DNA from 2 places in the Candidatus Villigracilis sp. genome. Region 2 is predicted to be linked to the other one. Evidence: riboswitches for the same ligand, from Rfam matches in the RefSeq annotation. Region 2 holds a riboswitch; the other holds the start of a gene.
The links. Region 2 has a riboswitch for S-adenosylmethionine ahead of AC14M5_RS13200 (nuclear transport factor 2 family protein). Riboswitches for the same ligand answer to the same signal wherever they lie in the genome.
Positions count from the first base shown of each region.

Region 1 (5,014 bases), on a different contig from region 2:
TACCTGCTTCATCTGACTCTGCGAGGATATTTAGCTCATCAACTTTTTCAACATCCGCGCGGCGGATCTCGGTGTGACGGGAATGTGGGGCGAGGAAAATGTCGTCGAATCCACGCAGCAGGCTTTCGGTCGAGGAGAGGATGCGGTGCTCGTAGACTCCGAACATCTTATTAGGAAGGTCATATTTCTGGATTTGATACTTGTGATACAGCGCGGCTTGCGCCCCCCAACAAATATAAAAATTGGATTCGACATTGGTCTCAGCCCAATCCAGGATGTGAGTCAGCTCATCCCAATATTCGACTTCTTCAAAAGGCATCTGCTCCACAGGCGCGCCCGTGATGATGAGACCGTCGAATTTTTCCTTTTCAATTTCCTTGAAGGTAACGTAATGCTCCAGCAGATGATCCGCATCGGTATTCTTTGATTCGTATGTGGCGGTGTGCAGCAATGTGACTTCCACTTGCAGCGCGGAGTTGGAAAGCAATCGCAGAAGCTGCGTTTCGGTTGTGACTTTGGTTGGCATGAGGTTGAGAATCGCAACACGCAGCGGACGGATATCCTGATGCGCGGCGCGCTCTTCATCCATGATGAAAATATTCTCGCGTTCAAGTGTCGCGCGGGCGGGGAGGGTGGTTGGAATTTTTACGGGCATGGCTTTCTTTCCATATACTCGGTGGTTGAGTAGCGAGCGTTTTTTGCGAGCGTATCGAAACCACCAGTCAGCAAAGCAATTCTTGTTCCAACATTGCTCTTGAAAACTGTTGGTTTCGATACGGCGACGGAAGTACATCGTCACCTACTCAACCAACGGAGTATTTTATGCAAGCGCCTGATCAATATCCCAGAGAATATCTTCGATATCCTCGAGGCCAATGGACAGACGAATGAAATCGGGACTGACGCCCGCGGCTTTTTGTTCTTCATCTGAGAGCTGTGAATGGGTTGTGCTGGCAGGGTGAATGGCAAGCGACTTTGCATCGCCAAAATTTGCCACGTGACTGAATAACTTCAGGCTGTCAATAAACTTTGCGCCTGCCTCACGTCCGCCTTGTACGCCGAAACCTAACACCGCGCTTGAGCCTTTGGGCAAATATTTTTGAGCACGTATATAGTCAGGATGATTGGGCAGACCCGAATACGTGACCCAACTCACTTTTGGATGATCAGATAAATATTCAGCTACCGCTTGTGCATTACTTACGTGACGATCCATGCGCAGGGATAGAGTCTCCAGGCCTTGAATGAACATCCATGAATTGAATGGTGATTGACAGGTTCCGAGATCACGCAGAATTCCTGCGCGCGCTTTTGAAATAAATGCCAGCGGACCAAAATCTTCGGCGTAGACAACATCATGATATGAAGGATCGGGCGTGTTGAAGTTTTTATGGCGCTTGCTCTTTGCCCAATTGAATTTTCCGCTGTCCACGATCACGCCGCCAAGAGATGTGCCATGCCCGCCGATATATTTCGATGTGGAATGAGTGATGATGTGCGCACCCCATTCAAACGGACGGCAAAGATATGGCGTTGCAACCGTATTATCGATCATTAATGGGATGTGATATTCCTCGGCGATCCTGGCTACTTCTTCAAGCGGAAAGACATTTGCGAATGGGTTGCTGATGGTCTCACCATAAAGGATTTTCGTATTAGGCTGGATTGCGCGGCGGAAGTTATCAGGGTCAGATGGATCGACCATGGTTACTTGAATGCCCAATCGCGGAAATGTATATTTGAATTGACTGACTGTCCCACCGTATAAAGTTGAAGAAGAAACAATGTGATCTCCCGCTTCACAAATCGCGAGAATGGCCGTCGTCTGCGCAGCATGACCTGAACTGGTCTCCACCGCGCCGACTCCACCTTCAAGGTCATTGATTCGTTTTTCCAACACATTCGAGGTTGGGTTTCCAATCCGCGTATAAATATTTCCCGCTTCCTGCAATGCAAACAAACGCGCAGCGCGATCCGTGCTTTGCAGGTCATACGCTGTCGTCTGATAGATCGGCACAGCGCGGCTTCCCGTTGTCCCTTCGGGATCATATCCCGCGTGCAGTTGCCTTGTATTGAATCCAAATTTACGTTCTGTTGTAGACATATGAATCTCCTCTTGAATATGGTTTCATCTTTTGTTGCGTCACCCTGAGAGAAGCGAAGGGTCTCTTAGATAATCTTCGAGATTCTTCGCTGTCGCTCAGAATGATACAAGGTGAAATAATGTTTATCCGCTTTTCAGAAGAGTGATTTTCCCTCATCCCCAGCCCTTCCCCCACAAAGCGGGGAGGGGAGTCCCCTCTCCCTTTTTTGGGAGAGGGCCAGGGTGAGGGTAAAAAAATACCCCTTCTGAAAGTACAAGAAGAGGTACATACGATACCGTCCTCTCATCTTCCAGTGTTTGAATGGCAATTGCCATTCACTGTCGGATTTGGCACCATAACTATTGTCTGGTTGCCGAGACTTCAAAGGGCCGTTCCCTCAGTCTCTCTGGATAAGAGCGAATATTTAATTGGGCGGGTTATATCACAAAAGATTTTCGTTGACAAGTAACTCAGCATTATAGATCGAACCGCCCGCCGCGCCGCGGATCGTGTTATGTGAAAGCACAACAAATTTAAGATCAAGGATTGGATCACGCCTTAAGCGGCCGACCACTGTCGTCATGCCTTTTCCTGTTAATCGGTCGAGTCTTGGCTGAGGACGATCCGCTTCATCTCTTACGCTGATCACTGGTCGCGGTGACGATGGTAGTTCCCTCGCTGATAGCGGCGCAGCATAATCACGTAATGCTTGAATCGCAACTTCAGGCTTAACAGAATTTTCCAACTCCACGCTGACACAAACCGTATGCCCATCGATCACAGCCACTCGATTCGTATGCGCGCTGAATTGTATGTCCGCTAATTCAATTTTGGTGTCATTTAATTTGCCTAGCATCTTGCGCGGTTCCCATTCCACTTTTTCTTCTTCACCATTGATATTGGGAATCACATTGTCAATAATATCCAGCGAAGAAACGCCAGGATAACCAGCACCTGAAAGCGCCTGTAACGAGACTGCAAAAACTTTCTTCACACCGAATGCGTCATCAAGTGCCTTGAGCGCAACTGTGAGTCCCGTGCTCGTGCAATTTGGATTCGTGAGAATGCATCCGCTCCATCCGCGTTGCTGGCGTTGTATCTTCACCAGTTGAATATGCTCCGCATTGACTTCGGGGAGAAGCAATGGAATATCTTCGCCACGTCGATGGGATGATGCATTGGAACAAACCGCCGCGCCCGCATGCGCGAATTGCGGTTCAAGGTCTTTTGCAATTTCATTATGCAATGCGGAGAAAACGATCTTTGCCTGCACTGATTCTGGCGTGGCAGGTACGACGATCATATCGCCAGCGTATTCAGGCATGGGATCATTCAACACCCAACGACAGGCATCCGAATATTTTTGTCCGACCGAACGATCCGACGCGGCAAGGGCAACCACCTTGAACCACGGATGATTATCAAGCAATGAAATAAATCGCTGACCGACAGAACCTGTTGCGCCGAGCACCGCTACGGGGATTTGATTCATAATAAGAACTCCTTTGATTTATCCCTCGGTGGTTGAGTAGGGCGAATGCTTTTCTCGCCTGTATCGAAACCACCAATTGCATGTGTACTTGAAATAAAAACTTACATTTTATTGGTGGTTTCGATACGTTCTTCGCTATCGCTCGGAACTACTCAACCACCAGGGGTTGATTCACTATCAACTCATGCAACGCCCTCACCGCGCACTCTGTATCCTTCGTCTCGACCACCATGCTGATCGAAACATCGGATGAACCGTGTGCAATCGCGAGGACGTTGATATTGTTATCCCCAAGCTTGCTAAAGATCTGGCCCGCGACTCCGGGCGTGTTGCGTGTGCCTGACCCAACGGCGGTGATGATCGCCACTTCCTCCGTTACCCAGACTCGGTCAATATCACGTTCGGAAATCTCAATGGCGAAATTCCTTTGCAGAGCATCCAAAACTTGATTCGCAGATTCAGACGGGATCGCAAAACAAATGGACTGTTCCGAGGATGCCTGCGTAATAAGCGGAACACTGGTGCCTGTGGATGCCACCGCGCCAAACGCGCGCGCCGCCACGCCGGGGACTCCCAGCATCCCGCGCCCTTCAATGGTCACCAATTTTTGCTTGCGGATGGCGGTCACAGCCTTGATGACCTGCTCGCCTTTGTGAGCTTTTCCATTGGAATGTCCGTTCGCGGTGAGACGTGTGCCCGGATGAGATGGATTGAACGTGTTACAAATCCGCAGTCCGATGCCTGCTTCCACAATGGGACGGATCGTCTTCGGATGCAAAACTTTTGCGCCGTAATAGGCAAGTTCAGCGATTTCTCCATAACTGATCTCAGGCAATGTCTTTGCCTCTTTCACAATCCGCGGATCGGTAGTCATCACGCCATCCACATCTGTCCAAATCCAGACATCATCGGCGGGTAGTACGGAACCAATGATCGCGGCGGAGTAATCACTTCCACCACGTCCCAGCGTTGTGATGACACCGTCAGGCGTTGCACCAATGAATCCCGTTGTCACGGGGACGATGCCTTTATCCAAAAGCGGATTCAAAACCCTGCGCACTTTTTCAGTCGTCGCCTTGAAATCAGGGTGTGCGTTTTGAAAATGTGTATCTGTCACAATGAATTCAGTTGATTCAATCGCTCTAACTCGGATACTTCCATCATGGATCACTGCTGCAAGCAAACGAAGGCTCATCCTTTCTCCCAAAGATGCGACAGCATCCAACGCCCGTGGACTGGCTTCGCCCAGCACAGCAATGGCTTTACACAAATCCATAAACAAGAGGATCAGCTTATCAATTTCACTTTTTGTTTCGCACAATGCATCGCCCAGGATGAGTGCCTCCGCCGCAGAGAAGTGTTTTTCCCTCAGTGTGGACTCTGCGCTCGAAAGCGAATCAGTTTTCCCCTGTGCAGCGAGCGTTGCGCATTTTAATAA
Region 1 is NZ_JBXMTI010000112.1:103,187-108,200, reverse strand. Features, by position in the region: gene metA (homoserine O-acetyltransferase MetA) at 1-655, opposite strand, end outside; gene AC14M5_RS16405 (O-acetylhomoserine aminocarboxypropyltransferase/cysteine synthase family protein) at 821-2,104, opposite strand; SAM riboswitch class I at 2,385-2,501, opposite strand; gene asd (aspartate-semialdehyde dehydrogenase) at 2,527-3,576, opposite strand; gene AC14M5_RS16395 (aspartate kinase) at 3,725-5,014, opposite strand, start outside.
Region 1: another riboswitch for S-adenosylmethionine. It lies ahead of AC14M5_RS16405 (O-acetylhomoserine aminocarboxypropyltransferase/cysteine synthase family protein); the one in region 2 lies ahead of AC14M5_RS13200 (nuclear transport factor 2 family protein).

Region 2 (5,014 bases):
AAGGAGCGATGGACTTTCTCCACGGCTTCGGGGTACGAGATGACGAGGTAATCGTTACATCCGTTATATTGTTCGCCGCCGAAATGTTCGGCGGTCAGGTTCTGCAATTGCAGGCTGGTTCCCATGGCGCCATCGAAGACGAGCACTTTCTTTTCGAGGGCGTCGAGGTAACGGCGGTTGGTGTATTTGCGAATTGTCATTAAGTTCTCCTAAATTTGTCTATCTTTGATCGAAAATTCCTTAAGTTATTAAAAGCAGAATTTACTTGTCCAAGTAGGGGCTTCGTCATTAATGCATTTCCAACGATTACCCCACCATCTAATTTTCCAAATGCCATTCTCACGAACAAAATCGAAACGATTCTCGTAATGGGCAGTGCCTTGTGAATGATTAATCATAACTATGGCAATGTTTCGATTTGTAGCAGATGGCACCAAGTCGTTTTTGTTTAAGATTAAGTTTTGATCGTTTTCTGCCACAAGAATTATCTGATTCGGAATGAATATTTCTAAATATACATTATTTGTTGCTATTCTTAGGGCAATCTCTATGGGACTTTTAGTCCAATCTTCTCCAGATTGGATTGCATGCTGGTATATTTTGCAAAACCCAACCCACGTATCCAAGTAATCTGCGAATCTGTATTGGTCACGATTGGTAATTTGAGGAATTTCAGATAAAAACCAATTTTCAGCAATTATCTCGATATCTGTTGTCGGTATTTGCGGCAAAGAAAAACAAGGTAACGGTGTTGCATCAACTGTTGGAATTACGGGTGTGGGGTTTTGAGAATCAACAACGGTTGATTGTTCACAGCCGGAAGAAAAGGCTATGAAAATTAGCAACAGAAATCTGAGAATGTTTTTTGTTGTGAAGGTAGTATTCATCATTGTTATTCCAAAGTTCAGACTTCCAATCCTTACACATCTTGCTGTGCAGGGATTCGGTGCGGGTTATGTCCGCACGGGGATTAATCCCCGTGCTATTCGTACGAAGCCGACTCAAGTCGGCTAGTCCGCTTGAGCGGACTTTGTAGGTATAGCATGGACGTTTACGTCCGTGCGGGTCAAGGGCGTCGGGAATATCATATCGCAATCGACTCACTCTCATTCAACACGGCCCTCGCCCACGCATTCACATCTGCACAATAAACTTCCACATTCTCCGCGCGGACATCCAGAATCGTCTTCATCCACGAAGTTTTGTTGATGACGGGCAGGCCATCTCTTGATCTGATTTTGAATGTGCGCTTGCCGCTGTCTACCAGGTCTTTGTTTTGCCTGCGGATAAAGGCGGGCGGTTTATTTTCCATGAGGAACTCTCTCAACAACTCTCGCTCGTGCAGCCAGCCTTCACGGGTCAACTTGCTGGAGTGCTGGAGCATGTATGCGGACACGGTCAAGTGGTGGACGGCTCCGTAGCTTGAGTCTGTGAATTCGAGAACGAGAAACTCATCAAAGCGCGTTTGACATAAATTCTCAGGCGCGCCGCATTCGGGACAATTCACTTTTTGTTCCACAGCCACATAATAAAATCCTGGTCGAAGGTTGGTGCGCCGAGCTCTGTGAGTTTTTGCAGCACAGTCGAGCGATGGTCCGTGCCATGGTTGACCAGATGTAGAAGCACGGCCCAACTGGGATGAGTAAACTCGGGCGGTTTTTGATTCAATTCTTCCGCTGTCACTGCGTTGATGTAATTGGAAAAATCCTTTGCCACTTCCTCGAACAACTTGCGTGCGGCAACGCGTGTCGGATAATCTTCAAATTTCAGATGTCCGACATCGGGTCCGTTTTTCAAACCCGAAAGCCAGCGGCGGTCTGTGCTGGCAAGGTGCACCATCAAGTTGCGGATGGAACCGCGCGAGTAGGCATCGTCGGCGAGGAATTGTTCTTCGCTGAGCTGATCGATGGAATCCCAAACGCGGCGGGTCAGGTCAAGATGGTATTCAATAAAGGTTCTGATCAGTTCAAGTTCCATGGCAAACTCCTTTATTTCGCGCCTTTATGAACGGAAGCACTGCCTTCGTTCCATAGAATCTTTTGCGTGATGCCGCTGATCTTCCAATCTCCTCTTTGTTTGACTAATTGGAAATTATAGACGCAGTGTGAAGTGAATTCCTCCGCCTCTGTTTTGCGCCAGACGATCATCGAAGCGCGGCAGGTGGCAGTGCTTGAATCTGGAAAATCGATTTCATAATTGCTAACCAAATGGTGCAATTTCAAATGATCCAATGCTTCACGGCGTGACTTTACATAATCAACTGCAGAAACGCTCTCGGGCGGAGTGCCGCGCAGGTCGGAGTAATCCGTGTGAAGCGTTTCGGTGAAGCAACCTTGAAGCCCATCCCAATCCTTCATGTCAAAGCTGTTCGCAAAACGAGCGATCAACTCCTGAATGAATATTCTATTATCAACTGACATGGCTCTCCTCTGTATAAAAAAACGCCTCTCAAAACGAGAGGCGACGTGAAGATACACATCATCTCTCATCTATCAATTGAATAAAATTCAATTGCCGAAATTGGCACCGCTTGAACGGTTGCCGAGGTTTCAAAGGGTCGGTCCCTCCGCCTCTCTGGATGAGTACAGCAGAACTTCAATTGTTCACGTTTTATAACATGAGCAGCGGAGCATGTCAAATAAAAATTGCGCTTGACTGGACAAAGTTTTGGGTTTAGACTTGCGATTAAGTTTTTCCTTATTGGAACGCGTATGAAAACCATCCAACCCATTCAATCCTTTGACAAAATCAAACTGTTGGCAGACTCCCGCCGCATGGATATTCTGCGCCTGCTAATGGCCTCCCCCGCCACACTCACGCATCTCGCGCGGACCTTGAAGCAGTCACCCGCGTGGGTGCGTCATCACATCCTTGCGCTTGAATCTGCCGCGCTGATCGAAGTCAGCGAAATCCGCAGAACGGGCAAGGTGACAGAAAAATACTATCGCGCCAAAGCAGATGCGCTGCTCTTGCAGGAAATCGTTCTGCCAAAAAGCAAAAAACCATCCGTCATTTTTTCGGGCAGTCACGATCTGGCTCTTGAAGGCATTGCAGAGCATCTTGCGAAGCATGTCACATTATTAAGCCTGCCCGTCGGCTCGCTGGATGGGCTTGTCAATTTGCGCCAGGGACTTTGCCAAATTTCTGGTTCGCATCTATTGGATGAAAACGGTGAGTACAACACTCCTTTTGTAAAACATCTGTTCCCAGATCGAAATGTGGAAATCATTACGCTGGCCCACCGCACACAAGGCCTAATGCTTTCGGCGGGCAACTCTAAAGGAATTAAGAAAGTTGCCGATCTCGCGCGTTCAAATATCCGTTTCGTAAATCGCAATGCAGGCTCAGGCACACGTCTATGGCTGGATGCAGAATTACGCAACCAAAGAATCCCAGCTGAAAAGATCAACGGATATGAAAAAGTCGTGAATACCCACAGTGAGGCCGCCTCCTTGATAGAAACAGGCAAAGCAGATGTCTCCCTCGGCCTGCAAGCCGCTGCATATCAACATGGGCTTGATTTCATTCCGCTTTTTGAAGAACGCTACGATCTCGTCCTGCCGCGTGAACAGCAGGCGCAGTTAAACCCATTGCTCGAATACATCCAAACCTCGGATTTTCGCAATGCGCTCAATGCATTAACAGGTTACAGCACTGATCACAGTGGAGAGCAGATCACTTTATAACTAGTGTCGCATTTTTTATTTTCATTATTCAATTAAGGAATTACTTATTGGAGAATCAATCACAAAAGACAGGTAACAAATTCAACTTTGCAAGGCGTTGAATATCAAAAATCTCACATCAAGGATCATAGTATGAAACACATATCACGCAATATTCTTTTCTCGCTTCTGCTCGTCCTCTCAATTGTATTGGCAGCCTGTGGAGCTGCTCCAACACCTGTTGCAACTCAAGCACCTGTCACGGAAGCGCCTATTATCGAAACCCCCACTGAAGCACCAGCAGCCGCTCCTGCGAACCCAAATATCATTCTCGCCACTACAACCTCCACACAGGACTCGGGTTTGCTCGACGTGTTGATTCCGCTCTTCGAAGCAGAATCAGGCTACACGGTCCAGACGGTGGCGGTTGGTTCAGGTGAAGCGATGAAGATGGGTGAAGAAGGCAATGCGGATGTATTGCTCGTCCATGCGCCTTCATCCGAAGTCACATTCATGGAAGCAGGCAATGGCACAGACCGTTTCCTCGTCATGCATAATGATTTTATTATTGTCGGGCCAGCCTCTGACCCCGCAGGCATCAAAGGAGGGATATCCGCGAGCGAAGCTTTCAAAGCCATCTTCAATGAAGGCGCACAGTTCGTCACACGCGGCGATGACTCTGGCACGCATAAAAAAGAATTGGCATTATGGAAATCTGCCGAGCTTGATCCTGCTGGCCAAGCCTGGTACATCGAAACAGGTCAGGGTATGGGCGCTTCGATGATCATGGCATCCGAAAAAGGCGCATACATTCTGACTGACCGCGCCACGTATCTCGCCAACAAAGATAATTATCAACTTGAAATTTTGGTCGAAAGCGATAATAGTTTATTGAATGTCTATCACGTCATCACGGTTAGCGCAGAGAAATGGCCTGCCGTTAATTATGAAGGTGCGCTTGCCTTCGCAAACTTTATGATCAATTCCGCCACCCAAGAGATCATCGGTCAATTTGGAGTGGAAAAATTCGGTCAGCCACTCTTCTACCCTGATGCAGATAAAACAGATGCAGACTTAGGCTTATAATTCAACCCGATAAAAGGGGCGGCTAAGATAGTCGCTCCTTTTATATCGGAGTTGAATGAAAAAAATATTTTTTATTGTTTTACTGTTGCTAACATCTTGCACCACGTCTGACCCTTCCAAAAGTATTCTGCTTGTTTCAACAACCTCCACGCAAGATTCAGGCTTGCTGGATGTGCTTCTGCCCGCGTTCACCAAGCAAACGGGATTTCAAGTCAACCTGATTGCAACAGGTTCAGGGCAAGCCTTGAAGATCGCGCAGGAAG
Region 2 is NZ_JBXMTI010000088.1:37,129-42,142, forward strand. Features, by position in the region: gene metH (methionine synthase) at 1-200, opposite strand, end outside; gene AC14M5_RS13185 (hypothetical protein) at 249-890, opposite strand; gene AC14M5_RS13190 (DUF5946 family protein) at 1,085-1,525, opposite strand; gene AC14M5_RS13195 (DinB family protein) at 1,504-1,977, opposite strand; gene AC14M5_RS13200 (nuclear transport factor 2 family protein) at 1,989-2,420, opposite strand; SAM riboswitch class I at 2,483-2,585, opposite strand; gene AC14M5_RS13205 (substrate-binding domain-containing protein) at 2,712-3,686, shown strand; gene AC14M5_RS13210 (ABC transporter substrate-binding protein) at 3,819-4,751, shown strand; gene AC14M5_RS13215 (ABC transporter substrate-binding protein) at 4,807-5,014, shown strand, end outside.